Regions from separate parts of the Peribacillus sp. NPDC055009 genome, predicted to be linked through region 1. Evidence: riboswitches for the same ligand, from Rfam matches in the RefSeq annotation. Region 1 holds a riboswitch; each other region holds the start of a gene.
The links. Region 1 has a riboswitch for thiamine pyrophosphate ahead of ACWF5P_RS02545 (ABC transporter substrate-binding protein). Riboswitches for the same ligand answer to the same signal wherever they lie in the genome.
Positions count from the first base shown of each region.

Region 2: another riboswitch for thiamine pyrophosphate. It lies ahead of tenA (thiaminase II); the one in region 1 lies ahead of ACWF5P_RS02545 (ABC transporter substrate-binding protein).
Region 3: another riboswitch for thiamine pyrophosphate. It lies ahead of thiC (phosphomethylpyrimidine synthase ThiC); the one in region 1 lies ahead of ACWF5P_RS02545 (ABC transporter substrate-binding protein).

Region 1 covers NZ_JBSGVZ010000001.1:507,997-512,233, forward strand. The annotation lists gene rarD (EamA family transporter RarD) at 1-826, shown strand, start outside; gene ACWF5P_RS02540 (protein-glutamine gamma-glutamyltransferase) at 897-1,724, opposite strand; TPP riboswitch at 2,038-2,147, shown strand; gene ACWF5P_RS02545 (ABC transporter substrate-binding protein) at 2,281-3,276, shown strand; gene ACWF5P_RS02550 (thiamine-binding protein) at 3,288-3,572, shown strand; gene ACWF5P_RS02555 (ABC transporter permease subunit) at 3,569-4,237, shown strand, end outside.
Region 2 covers NZ_JBSGVZ010000010.1:34,691-38,927, reverse strand. The annotation lists gene ACWF5P_RS16070 (DUF459 domain-containing protein) at 1-556, opposite strand, end outside; gene ACWF5P_RS16065 (GNAT family N-acetyltransferase) at 778-1,284, shown strand; gene ACWF5P_RS16060 (Spo0E family sporulation regulatory protein-aspartic acid phosphatase) at 1,353-1,547, opposite strand; gene ACWF5P_RS16055 (Fur-regulated basic protein FbpA) at 1,801-1,989, opposite strand; SAM riboswitch class I at 2,165-2,269, opposite strand; TPP riboswitch at 2,427-2,532, shown strand; gene tenA (thiaminase II) at 2,622-3,311, shown strand; gene thiW (energy coupling factor transporter S component ThiW) at 3,327-3,848, shown strand; gene thiD (bifunctional hydroxymethylpyrimidine kinase/phosphomethylpyrimidine kinase) at 3,817-4,237, shown strand, end outside.
Region 3 covers NZ_JBSGVZ010000016.1:25,059-29,295, reverse strand. The annotation lists partial or broken gene ACWF5P_RS20305 (DUF3231 family protein) at 72-581, shown strand; gene thiC (phosphomethylpyrimidine synthase ThiC) at 873-2,651, opposite strand; TPP riboswitch at 2,787-2,901, opposite strand; gene ACWF5P_RS20295 (HAD family hydrolase) at 3,018-3,806, opposite strand; gene ACWF5P_RS20290 (histidine phosphatase family protein) at 3,942-4,237, opposite strand, start outside.

The DNA of each region.
Region 1 (4,237 bases):
AATAGAAATTTTAGCTCAGAGGGTATTATGGTCTTTCGTGTTCATGCTGGTTTTATTGATGTTCATGAAAAAATGGCAGGCGTTTCTTGTCTATGTCAAAAACATATTGGGAAATCCCAAACTTTTTGTGGCATTACTTACGGCGTCACTGCTTGTTACAGCTAATTGGGGAGTGTTCATCTGGGCCGTTAATACAGGACGGATCCTCGACACGAGCCTTGGATATTATATCAATCCGCTAGTCAGTGTACTATTGGGAGTGATAGTCTTAAAAGAAAAATTGAGCGGGGCCCAAATCATTTCATTCCTGCTTGCAGGAATCGGAGTCTTGATCCTGGGCATTCATTTCGGCACGATCCCGTGGATCTCTCTTGTTTTGGCCATGACCTTTGGATTATACGGTCTGGCAAAAAAAATGATCAAGGCTGAAGCGGCGATCGGGCTGACTCTTGAAACAATGATGGTAACGCCTCTGGCCCTAGGTTACCTGATTTACTTGATGAACCAATCAGAAATGCAGTTCTTTACAGCGGGAAGCACAAGCTTGCTGCTGGTGGGCGGCGGGATTGCCACGGCCTTGCCTCTTTTATATTTTGCGAAAGGGGCGGAGAAGATCCCGTTATCGATGCTTGGCATTTTTCAGTATATCGCTCCGACCTTATCTTTATTAATAGGCGTATTCATCTATCATGAAAGTTTTACCAAAGCACATCTTTTAGCCTTTTTGTTCATATGGTCAGCCTTGGCCGTTTATACACTATCCATAACGAAATGGGGTCAGGCGAATGCCCGCAGGCTTAAAGGCAAAGGGAATATTGGTGCATGAATAAGAAAAAATGCTTGGGAGGAGATCTCTCCCCAAGCATTTTTTTATGCGGGTATATAAAACAAAGAGGTCATGAAAGGTAAATCTTCGAACCTATTTCAGAAACAATACAATTGGAAAGGCTGGCAGGACAGTGATCGGGCTTTGCTCGGGGGATATTTAGTTGGAATTGTCTATAGAAGGAACTATCCAGGAAAATGATATGCGTTGTCAGGAATGCTGATATGGTTGCGTACGGCTTTCTATTGCTATTTAATTCATCGATGATTCCCTGTGACGTCGTTATCCCGATCCCGTGGCCATAAAAGAGGTTATTCCCTAATAATATGGCATTTTCACCTTGCCATTCAGGAGTTGTCTCGTCATGATCAGGGTTTATGAAGTAAACACAATCGCCTGGTAAATAATCCCTCCCTTTGTGAATATTAAGTTCCATGTTCTGTGGAGGGCGCCAGTCATATAAAAATAGGTTTGAAAAAAGGTAATCGAAATTCCTAGGGCCGATTGAATCCAAAATGGCCTTTAAAAAAGTGACGACGATTGCTGTCCCGCATTCGAAGGCATAAAGCCTTCCATTCATGAAAATGTCAACGAGTGCAGCATGAGGGAGAATCCCTGGCTGAAGGGTAAAGGTGCCATCCTTTGAAAGGTGCCAATATTGTTGATTGGATTGAGATTCCTCAAGTGTGGAAAATTCTGGACCGCTTTTATCCAACGCAATAGCTGCTTCTATGACTCGGTTCCTCAGCTGTATATCGAAATTAAAATCTCCAAAGTTCCGGTATTCAAAAACGTTAGAATCTTCACCCAGCAATTGGAGAATTTCAAGCGACTCAGCAGATGCTATTCCTGGTTGGATGTGACTGACATCTAACCATCTGTGATTAATCTTTATCATGATCATATCCACCTTTTGCTTATTAAATTAACGGTTTATAAAACCAGTAAACATAAATGTCTACAGATAATGCTCATTATATGAATGCCTGCAAAGAAATGACTATTTAGAAATTGTCAGCCACCTCTGCAGTCAAGAATGATTGGAATGAAAAGAGGCAGAATTACATTGATTTCAATGATTTTCGTTCCAAAAGATGTTTTGCTAGATATCCTTAAGAGTAAGGAATACCTTTCCAATTAGTGATAAGAAGCAAATTAGTATTCCCTTTTCCATATGAATTGATATAATGAGAGAGAAAAGTTCATATGTGCGAGAAATGTAGGGGGGCCAGTACTGCTGGCTGAGATTGCATCCTTTAGATGCTGACTCTTTGAACCTGATCTGGGTGATGCCAGCGGAGGGAACATATTATTACTGACTTTCTGTTTTGTATGTTAACGTCCGAATTCATCTTCGGGCGTTTTTTGCTTTTTATCCAGTATTTGAATAGACCCTGGAGCCCCATTATGGTTCCGGCATATGGATCTTATATGATGTGTAGGAGGATAATAACTTGAATAAATTCTTACCACTGTTAACTTCGTTGTTCCTTTTGGCTGGATGTGGTGCAGGCGGAACTAATGAAAAAGAAGAAGCATCTAAAAATGAAGAATTAAAAAAGGTATCGGTCGTGCTCGATTGGACACCGAATACAAACCATACAGGATTGTATGTTGCCAAGGAAAAAGGTTATTTTAAAGAGCAAGGTCTTGATGTGGAAATTATCATGCCAGGTGAAGCTGGAGCGGATAAGCTTGTCGCTTCAGGAAAATCTGAATTTGGCGTGAGCTACCAGGAGGGCATAACACAGGCCCGCGTGCAGGGCGTGCCAATTGTTTCGGTTGCTGCAGTCATCCAGCATAATACCTCTGGATTCGCTTCCCCTGAGGCAAAGAACATTAAAACTCCCAAGGATTTTGAAGGGAAAACGTATGGTGGCTGGGGTTCTCCGGTTGAAAAGGCCATTATTGATTCACTCATGAAAAAAGAAAATGCGGATGTAAATAAAGTGGATATAGTCAATACAGGAGACATGGATTTTTTCACTTCGGTTAAAAGGGATATAGATTTTGCCTGGATTTATTATGGATGGACAGGCATTGAGGCTGAGTTGCGAAATGAAAAGCTTAATATGGTTTACTTAACCGAATACTCTGATAAACTTGATTACTATACGCCTGTTTTAACTACAAATGAAAAGATGATAAAAGAAGATCCCGAAACTGTTAAAGCATTCGTTCATGCAGCATCAAAAGGGTACCAGTTTGCGATTAAGAATCCTGCTGATGCAGCAGACATGTTAATTAAGTCTGCGCCGGATCTTGATGCAAAACTAGTTAAGAAAAGCCAGGAGTGGCTTGCAGCCAAGTATCAGGATGATGCTCCGCGTTGGGGTGAACAAAAACTGGAAATCTGGAAGAATTACAGTGATTGGATGACAGAAAACAAGCTTCTTGAAGGTGATTTCGATCCTGAAAAGGCATTTACCAATGAATTTTTACCAAAATAGGAGGAAATACGATGGCCAATTCATTAATTAGTATACAAATTATTCCTAAAGGGGAAAATGTCATCCCTATGGTCGATGAAGCAATCAAGATCATTGAAGAATCAGGTGTCAAGTATGAGGTTCACCCGCTTGAAACGACAATGGAGGGGGAGCTTTCCGAACTTTTTGCCGTGATAGAAAAAATGAATGTAAGAATGATTGAAATAGGATCGCCGAATGTCATTTCCCAAGTGAAAATATTATATCAGCCAAGCGGGATTACGATGGATACGTTAACGGAGAAATATCGGGCATGATCGGAAGGGGAATTTGGAAGAAGGGGGCTCCCTTCTTTCTTTTATTATTGTTGCTGATAGTTTGGGAGTCAGTGACAGTCTTATTGAAGGTTGAACAATGGCTGCTTCCCGCTCCATCGGCCATTTTCATTGAAGGAATTGAGTCGTCGCGCAATCTTTACGGACACCTTATATCGACAACCGAGCTTGCGTTGTCGGGTTTTTTTATTGGAAGCTGCATCGGCTTATTGGTTGCTGCAACCTTACACCTATTTCCAGGTGTGAAGGACGCGGTTTATCCTCTGCTCATACTATCACAAAATATACCTATCATAGTTTTGGCCCCGCTATTGGTGATCTGGTTTGGCTTTGGCATGCTGCCTAAGCTAATAGTGATTTCGCTCGTATGTTTTTTTCCGGTTGCGGTTGCATCATTGGACGGTTTTCGCCAGACACCATACGAACTTAAGCATTATTTCAAGATGATGGGAGCGGGGAAAAACCAGTTATTTTGGAAGCTGGAATTTCCTCACTCAATCCCATTCATTTTCTCCGGCCTGAAAATTTCGGCAACCTATAGCGTAATGGGTGCGGTTATTTCAGAGTGGCTCGGGGCAAAATCGGGGATTGGTGTTTATATGACGCTCGCGTCCTCTGCGTTCAGGACAGACCGGGTGTTTGTTGCC
Region 2 (4,237 bases), on a different contig from region 1:
TATCCGCTATTCCCTTTATTGACTGGTTATAATCGCGAATATGCTTTTCAAGTTTTTGATTTCCTTTAATTGGGTTATATAGTCCCACTACCAAAATATCAGCTTTATCGTTTGCCTTTATGAGTGTTGACGTAATCTTTTTCAGATGGCTGATATACTCCCGTTTACCCTCATTGATTTTTCGATCACTTATTTTCTCCAAGTCCCCGCCGTTACTATTGATCAAGTCATTCGTTCCGATATAAACGATGAAAGTATCGGCTTCATCAAGTTTCGTTTTAATGCGGTAATCATCAAGCTGTTTCATCACCCCATCCGTTTCCTGGCCTTTTATACCGTAATTCCAAAAACTCACTTTTTGTTCCGATTCCGGGTTATTCAATTCATCCTCCAGGCCTTCTATATATCCTTCTCCATCCTTATCCCCTTTTCCATAGGTTAACGAATCTCCAAAAGCCATCACCCTTTGCACATCTTCCGACTCCGAGGCCTGAAATTCATATGCAACAAAACATATAACCAGTACTATAATCAAAAAAACTGACAATTTTTTCATTTGGTTCTCCTCTGCCTTTTTACTAGAAGTATTTAATCCTTTTCATACCCAAAAAATCTGCAGACTTAACATAAAAAAGGAATTGTCAGATAAAGAGTAAAAAGTGTATGATAATAAAAAACTTTCAATGGATTGGATGTCAATTCACCGTCCCTTAAACAAAAAAACGGGATTACCCTTCATTCTGGAGATTGAATAAATGATAGTTAGGAGATTACATCATGGAAGAGCACATAGAGTTTAGAGAGGCAGAACTATCTGATTTACCTAGAATTGTTGAAATATATAATTCGACAATTGCTTCAAGAATGGTCACGGCAGATACGGAGCCTGTATCCGTCCAATCGAGGGTTAAATGGTTTGAGGAACATCATTCAGAAAGTAGACCGCTATATATCATTACTATAGAAGGGAAAACTGCTGGATGGATGAGCTTTCAATCCTTCTATGGCCGACCGGCATATAATTCCACTGCCGAAATCAGCATTTATATTGATGATTATTTCCGGGGAAAAGGAATCGGACAAATTTCGATTCAAAAGGCAATTGAATTGAGTCCAAAATTAGGTATTAAGACTATATTGGGTTTCATTTTCGCCCACAATATACCTAGCCTTAAGCTTTTTTCCAAATTCGGGTTTGAAGAATGGGCACATTTACCTCAAGTTGCCGAGCTGGATGGCATTGAGCGGGATTTGATCATTCTTGGTAAACGTGTCGATATTTAATATAATTTTTTAGAGCTATTGCCTTGAGCAGTAGCTTTTTCAAATTAATACAGGTCGAATATGCTAATTTAAAAATACCGATATGCGTTTTGGAGGGAAAAATATTCTGACTCTCTTTTACTTGCTAACGCATTTAATAGCGTATCCAATTCTTGACTGGCCTGAACAGTAAGCAGACTTGTTAAGCCGTAACTTGCTGCCAATTTGATCATTTCCTGTCTCTTTTCTTCTACCCTTTCTATAGTTACTTTACGGTAAGGCATTATATGCCACCTCCCATTTATTCAATTTTTTTACACTTTCATCATAATTAAACTACTAGTTAAAATCAACTATTTTTCAGAAATAAAATGTGTTATTTTATAGGACAAATGTGACAAAACACCTACTTTATTCTTTAATTATGTATATTTTATGTCATTTTCTATTAAACGCAAAAAAGCATCCACTAGTGTATACTGTGAATGCTTACATCATATCCCTTATCCAAGAGCCCAAAATATAGTCCTTCGCTTACTATGTCATCCATTCAGAAGGTGACTCGTTATTAGGTCTATTTATAACAATCTTATATTCATCTTCAAGCACTTTTAATGGGGCATCATAAAGGTGCCTTTCATCAGAGGTTTTGTATACTCCATTGGCCAATAGCTCTTCAATGAGTTTTGCCTTCCTCTGTTCAATCCTCTTAAATAATTCTGCCATGTAAATGGCTCCTTTCCTAGTCATCCTAGAGCCTGCTTCTAGTTAGCTAACTTTATCAACTTGTTTGATTTTCACCAAATTATATATACCTTTTCTATTATGTCACTAAACGTTATTTCCCAAAAATAAAAGCCCCTTCTAATTCAAGAAGAGGCTGACTGTGTCCGTACGGCTCTTCTTATCTTCCAAGCATATGCTTGTTGGATTTAGCACAGTTCCCAAAATGGGTCCGCTGCCGAGGTTTCTTTGGGCCAAGTCCCTCCACCTCTCTGGATAAGAATTCGATATATAAATGATGTAGAAATGATTCTACCCTAATAATTATCAAAAGTCAATTACCTGGTTCTCCCTTTTTTCCTGGACATTACATGCTCCCTCTTCAAATACGGGTTGCATTTTCTTGTCTTTCTGATATGATGTCAGTAATTACATACAATTCACACCACTAGGGGAGTCTTTTTTAAGACTGAGATGGAAATAGTTTCCGGACCCTTTGAACCTGAACCGGCTCATACCGGCGGAGGGAAGTGGATGATATCGTCCATTTACAGACTATATCCATCTACCCCGTTCCGTATTCAGGAACGGGGTTTTTCATTATCTAGGGGAAACATTCTAAAGGAGGATGAACAATGGAGAATATTAAAACAGAAACATTCAGTGATAGACTTCATGCACGGGCAAAAGAGATTTGGAAAAGGAATCATTCACATCCCTTTGTCCAGGCAATTGGAAATGGTACGCTTCCTGAAAAGAAATTTGCCTATTACATGAAGCAGGACTATATCTATCTCATGGATTATTCCAAGCTCTTTGCTTTAGGTGTCATCAAAGCCCATAACATCGAAACCATGGCAAAGTTTGCGAGTATTTTAAATGAAACCCTTCAAGTGGAAATGGATATCCATCGGCAGTATGCTTCCGAATTCGGGATCAGTTCCAAGGAATTGGAAGAAACAGAACCTACTCCCACCACTCTAGCCTATACAGGTTACATGCTAAATGCAGCTCAGCATGGGACATTGGCAGACTTGATCGCCTGTCTCCTGCCATGCGCTTGGGATTACTATGAAATCGGTTTGCTATTAAAAGAACAAAATGGAGCAGCATTGGAAAACAATCGCTACGCAGATTGGATAAGGTCCTATTCATCACCTGAATTCGGGGAAGCACACAAGTGGCTGATCGCATTGTTGGAAGAATTGACGGAAGGCATGCCAGAAAAGGAACTTCTTCGATTAGAAAAGCACTTTTTGGTTACTTCCCGATATGAATACTTATTCTGGGATATGGTTCAAAATGAGCAGGATTGGCCGCTGTAGGTCGCAGACATGATGATGAATCCTATCAAGAAACTGACGTTGACTGCCATGATAACGGCTATAACGACACTGACCAGTTCATTTATTTTCATCCCTGCAGGATTTGCAAAGGTCTTTCCTATTCAGCATCTGTCAAATGTCCTCACGGCCGTTCTATTGGGGCCTGCTTATGCTGTGACACAAGCTTTCCTAGTTTCCATCATTAGAAACATGTCTGGTACCGGTTCAATATTCGCCTTTCCCGGGAGCATGTTCGGTGCACTTTTGGCTGCCATCCTTTATCGAAAAACACAAAGCTTAAAATTCGCTTGTTTAGGTGAAGTGATCGGGACCGGCATTCTCGGTTCCATGGCCTGTTATCCACTTGCCATCCTCCTATTAGGAGAAAAAGCTGCTCTTTTTGGTTTTTTACCGGCTTTTATGCTCAGTTCATTCGCAGGTGCGATTCTAGCTTTCATATTACTTAAAATACTTCTAAAAAATAATTATATGAAGGGGTTTTTTTATGAAAACAGCATTAACCATCGCCGGCTCTGATTCAGGAGGCGGTGCTGGAATACAAGCGGATTTAAAAACATTTTCTGCACATGGGGTTTTTGGAATGTCTGCCATAACAGCCGTAACCGCACAAAATACAATGGAAGTCCGTTCAGTACAGCCAATTGAAACAGCTATCATATCGGACCAAATTGCAGCTATATTTGAAGATATTCCTGTCGATGCAGTAAAAATAGGCATGCTTGGATCAAAAGAAATCGTGGAAACAGTCGCTGCGTCCCTTAAAACCTTCATGCCTGCCATCGTTATCCTTGACCCTGTCATGATTTCCAAAAGCGGCCACCATTTGCTCGACGAAAAGGCTGTCTCCGCCTTAAAAATGGACTTACTTCCGTTTGCAACACTTGTAACACCAAATGTACCGGAAG
Region 3 (4,237 bases), on a different contig from region 1:
TCAACAATGCATACGTGGATGAACTCAGGGTAACTTAAATCCGTTAAATAGTGAATTTCAAGGAGGAGGGTATGGGAATTTTAAGCGGTAATCCGAAAGAAGAGCCTATCCATTACGGAGAGGTATTTGGAACATGGGCATTTCTAACAACTACAAAAGGACTGATTTGCCTGTCATCAAACTATGCTTAATCATACTGGCGACAAGGACCTGCATAAATTACTTGTTGAAGTGATCAATCAAGGGAAACAGGAACATGACCAACTTGAATCATTATTAAAAGAAAATAACGTAGGACTGCCTCCGTCACCACCTAAAAGGCCTAAAGCTAATTTGGAGGATATTCCAGTCGGGGCACGTTTTCAAGATCCTGAAATCTCTGCTTCAGTATCAATCGATATTAATGCAGGATTAGTTGCTTGCAGCCAAATCATGGGTCAATGCATCAGAGAAGATATTGCACAGATGTTCGCACAATTCCATACGAATAAAGCTGCATTGGGTGCTGAATTCCTAAGATTGAATAAGGAAAAAGGCTGGCTGTCCCTCCTCCACTTCATATTAATAAAACAAGCATGTAAATATAATGAAATATCCCCTAATCATGTTGACATCGTGATTGGATGCCCAACATGATTAAGGGGTTAATTCCGATAATGAAAGGACGATTAAGGAATCATTACCATTGCAGACTTTCGATTAAGTGGCACTTTGTGCATTGTTGACTATAATCAGTTTTTACAAATTCATGATTACACTTCTCGCGAAAAATGTTCAGCTCCCTTTTCAGCTGTTCCAATTGAGTTTCCAACTGTTTCATTTCAACTTTTATTTGGATTACCCGATTCATCGAATTCTCCCTCTCATCGGAATCATAAATAGATTTCCCCGTCCGTTTTCCTAAATTCATTCGCTTTTTCTTTAAGACCTTCATCGATTACCGACTCAAAGCCCAGACCCTTTTCCTTCGCCAAATCACGGATGTCTTGAGAAATCCTCATACTGCAGAATTTGGGTCCGCACATTGAACAGAAATGGGCTGTCTTGGCACCTTCAGCCGGTAGTGTTTCATCGTGATATTCAACTGCCCTTTCAGGATCGAGGGAAAGATTGAATTGATCTCTCCAACGAAATTCGAATCTAGCCTTCGAAAGGGCATCATCCCGTTTTCGTGCCTGGGGGTGGCCTTTAGCAAGATCAGCTGCGTGGGCTGCAATTTTATAAGTAATGACCCCTACACGAACATCCTCTTTATTCGGAAGCCCCAAATGCTCTTTCGGTGTCACATAACAAAGCATGGCCGTTCCAAACCATCCAATCATGGCAGCACCAATCGCAGAAGTGATATGATCGTATCCAGGAGCTATATCCGTTGTCAATGGTCCCAGGGTATAGAATGGTGCTTCTTGACAGACTTCCAGCTGCTTATCCATATTTTCTTTAATCAAATGCATCGGTACGTGACCGGGTCCCTCCACCATGACTTGAACATCGTGCTTCCAAGCAATCTTCGTCAGTTCCCCAAGTGTTTCCAATTCAGCGAATTGAGCCTCATCGTTTGCATCTGCAATGGAGCCAGGACGGAGGCCGTCACCTAATGAGAAAGAGACATCATACGCCTTCATGATTTCACAAATCTCTTCAAAGTGAGTATAGAGAAAACTTTCTTGGTGGTGGGCCAAGCACCATTGTGCCATGATGGAGCCCCCCCGGGAAACGATTCCCGTAACTCGCTTTGCTGTCATGGGAATGTATCGCAAAAGCACTCCGGCGTGTATCGTGAAGTAATCCACACCTTGCTCAGCCTGCTCGATTAATGTATCCCGGAAAACTTCCCAATTTAAATCTTCCGCGACTCCATTCACTTTTTCCAATGCTTGATATATCGGAACCGTCCCAACTGGCACAGGAGAATTCCTGATAATCCATTCCCGGGTCGTGTGAATATTCTTACCGGTGGAAAGATCCATTATGTTGTCTGCACCCCAACGTGTAGCCCAAGTCATTTTCTCCACTTCTGCTTCAATCGATGAACTAACAGCGGAATTTCCAATATTCGCATTTATTTTCACATGAAAATTACGTCCAATGATCATGGGCTCACTTTCAGGATGGTTAATATTTGCCGGAATGATCGCCCTCCCGCTAGCTACCTCATCTCTTACAAAATCAGGGGCTACATTTTCCCTGATCGAGATGAATTCCATCTCAGGAGTTATGATACCTTTTCGGGCATAATGGAGCTGGGTTACGTTTTGCCCTTTTGCTGCACGCAATGGTTTTCTTTTCAATCCCGGAAAAATTTCTGCTTTCGTTTGTGACTCTTTTTTATACCCGTTATCTTCGGGCTTTATTTCACGCCCTTCATACTCTTCAACATCTTCCCTTTCCAGAACCCAGCTGCGTCTAATCGGGGCAAGACCTTTATGAATATCAATGGGATATTCTGAATCCGTATAAAAGCCGCTTGTGTCATATACTCGTAAAGGCGGATTCTCCTCTTCGCCGAATGAACCTGTAGTCGGACTTAGCTTAATTTCACGCATGGGCACCCTAATATCGGGTCTAGATCCCTCAACATACACTTTTTTACTCCCGGCAAAACTGGACATAATTGAAACGTTCATGTCATTTACTGAATTACTCATCATGATTTCATTTCTCCTTTTTAAGTTCATTTAAAAAGGACAAAATCCAATCCATTTCGCACGAAAAAGCCAGATCTCATATTTAAGACCTGGCTAACGTTAGTATGGCTACAGAAATGACCAATTGAAATGTCATTGTTTAGTAGATTCTAACTTCCCCACGCTGGTATGAACCAGATCAGGTCCTGAGGGTTAAGAAGCTTAAGCGCTTCTCTCTCAGCCCAACTTTTATTGGACACCCCTAGTCTGAATAATTTAATTGATTACAGGGTAACTATATCTCACCCATTTCATTCTGTAAATAATTTGAAAGACCTAATATTTTCATTACAACTATCAAAAATTTATTATTTGAAGAAGAGCCGTTAATTAATTTCCCAGGCTCTCAAGGATAGGGTAAAGCTCCTCTAAATGCTTGATTTCATAGGTTGGAATCACTTCATTCCGTTCCTTATCATGGCGATTTATCCAAACCGACTTTATGCCTACCCGTGATGCTCCAAGGATATCCGTCATTAAATTATCGCCGACCATCAATACTTCATCCTTATCAAGCTCCATGATCCCCAAAGCATGCTCAAAAATGGAGGCATCCGGTTTACCTCTTCCAAATGCGCCTGAAATCACGATTTGGTCGAAATAAGGAACCAGTTCAGGCGTAATTTCAAGTTTGGTATTTTGCAGCTCAGGAGATCCGTTCGTAAGCAATAGCAACTTATACTTCCCTTTTAATTCATCCAGAACACGGAATGTTTCTTCATAGATAAATGGCTTTTTGCGTCTCTCCGCAGGGAAACGTTCTGCCAGTTCAAGTCCAAATTCCGGGTCATCGATCCCTAATGCCAATAACCCTCTCGTCCACGCTTCTTTCCGATAAGCCGGTGCAATCCCGGCCATCTTCCTGAATTCATCATGATCATCCTGAAAATTTCCCCATAGCCCCTCAAATGGGTTGATTCCGATCATTTGGGTGAATGCATATGTATCGTAAGAAGAATAAAGCTCACGCGCTTCCTTTCGCACAGCTTCTTCAAAATCGTCGACATTCAGATCATATTTCTCCTTGGCCACTTCACATGTGGCCACAAAAGCCTCTTTTACACTTTTCTGATCCCATAGTAATGTATCATCTAAATCAAAAAAAACTGCCTTCAGCAAAATGTCCACCCCTCTTTCCCTATTATTGAATTCGTAAAAATTACACTATTACAATAATAAACCACAACCAATAAAAAAAGAATAACTATTCGGAAAATGACTTACCTTTTCTAGTGGGAAACCCTTATCCACTTATCATCTTTCAAATACATACAGCTTTCCATTACTGGCAATCTTGAATTTGGGACCGGTGAACCCCCGTCGGATCAGCTCTTTCCTCATATATACCATGAGGGCGGCATGACTCACGATCAAAACATCCCTTTCCCCCTTTGCAAAGACTTCATCCAATACTTTATTGATCCTTCGCTCTGCGATCTTAATTTCCGCCCTTGTCTGCTTGTTTAACACCGAGCAGCAGCGAATCCAGATAGCCCAAAGGATGAATGGCAGCTTTACCCTTCCTTTAAGAGGCGGGGAAGGTATTTCCC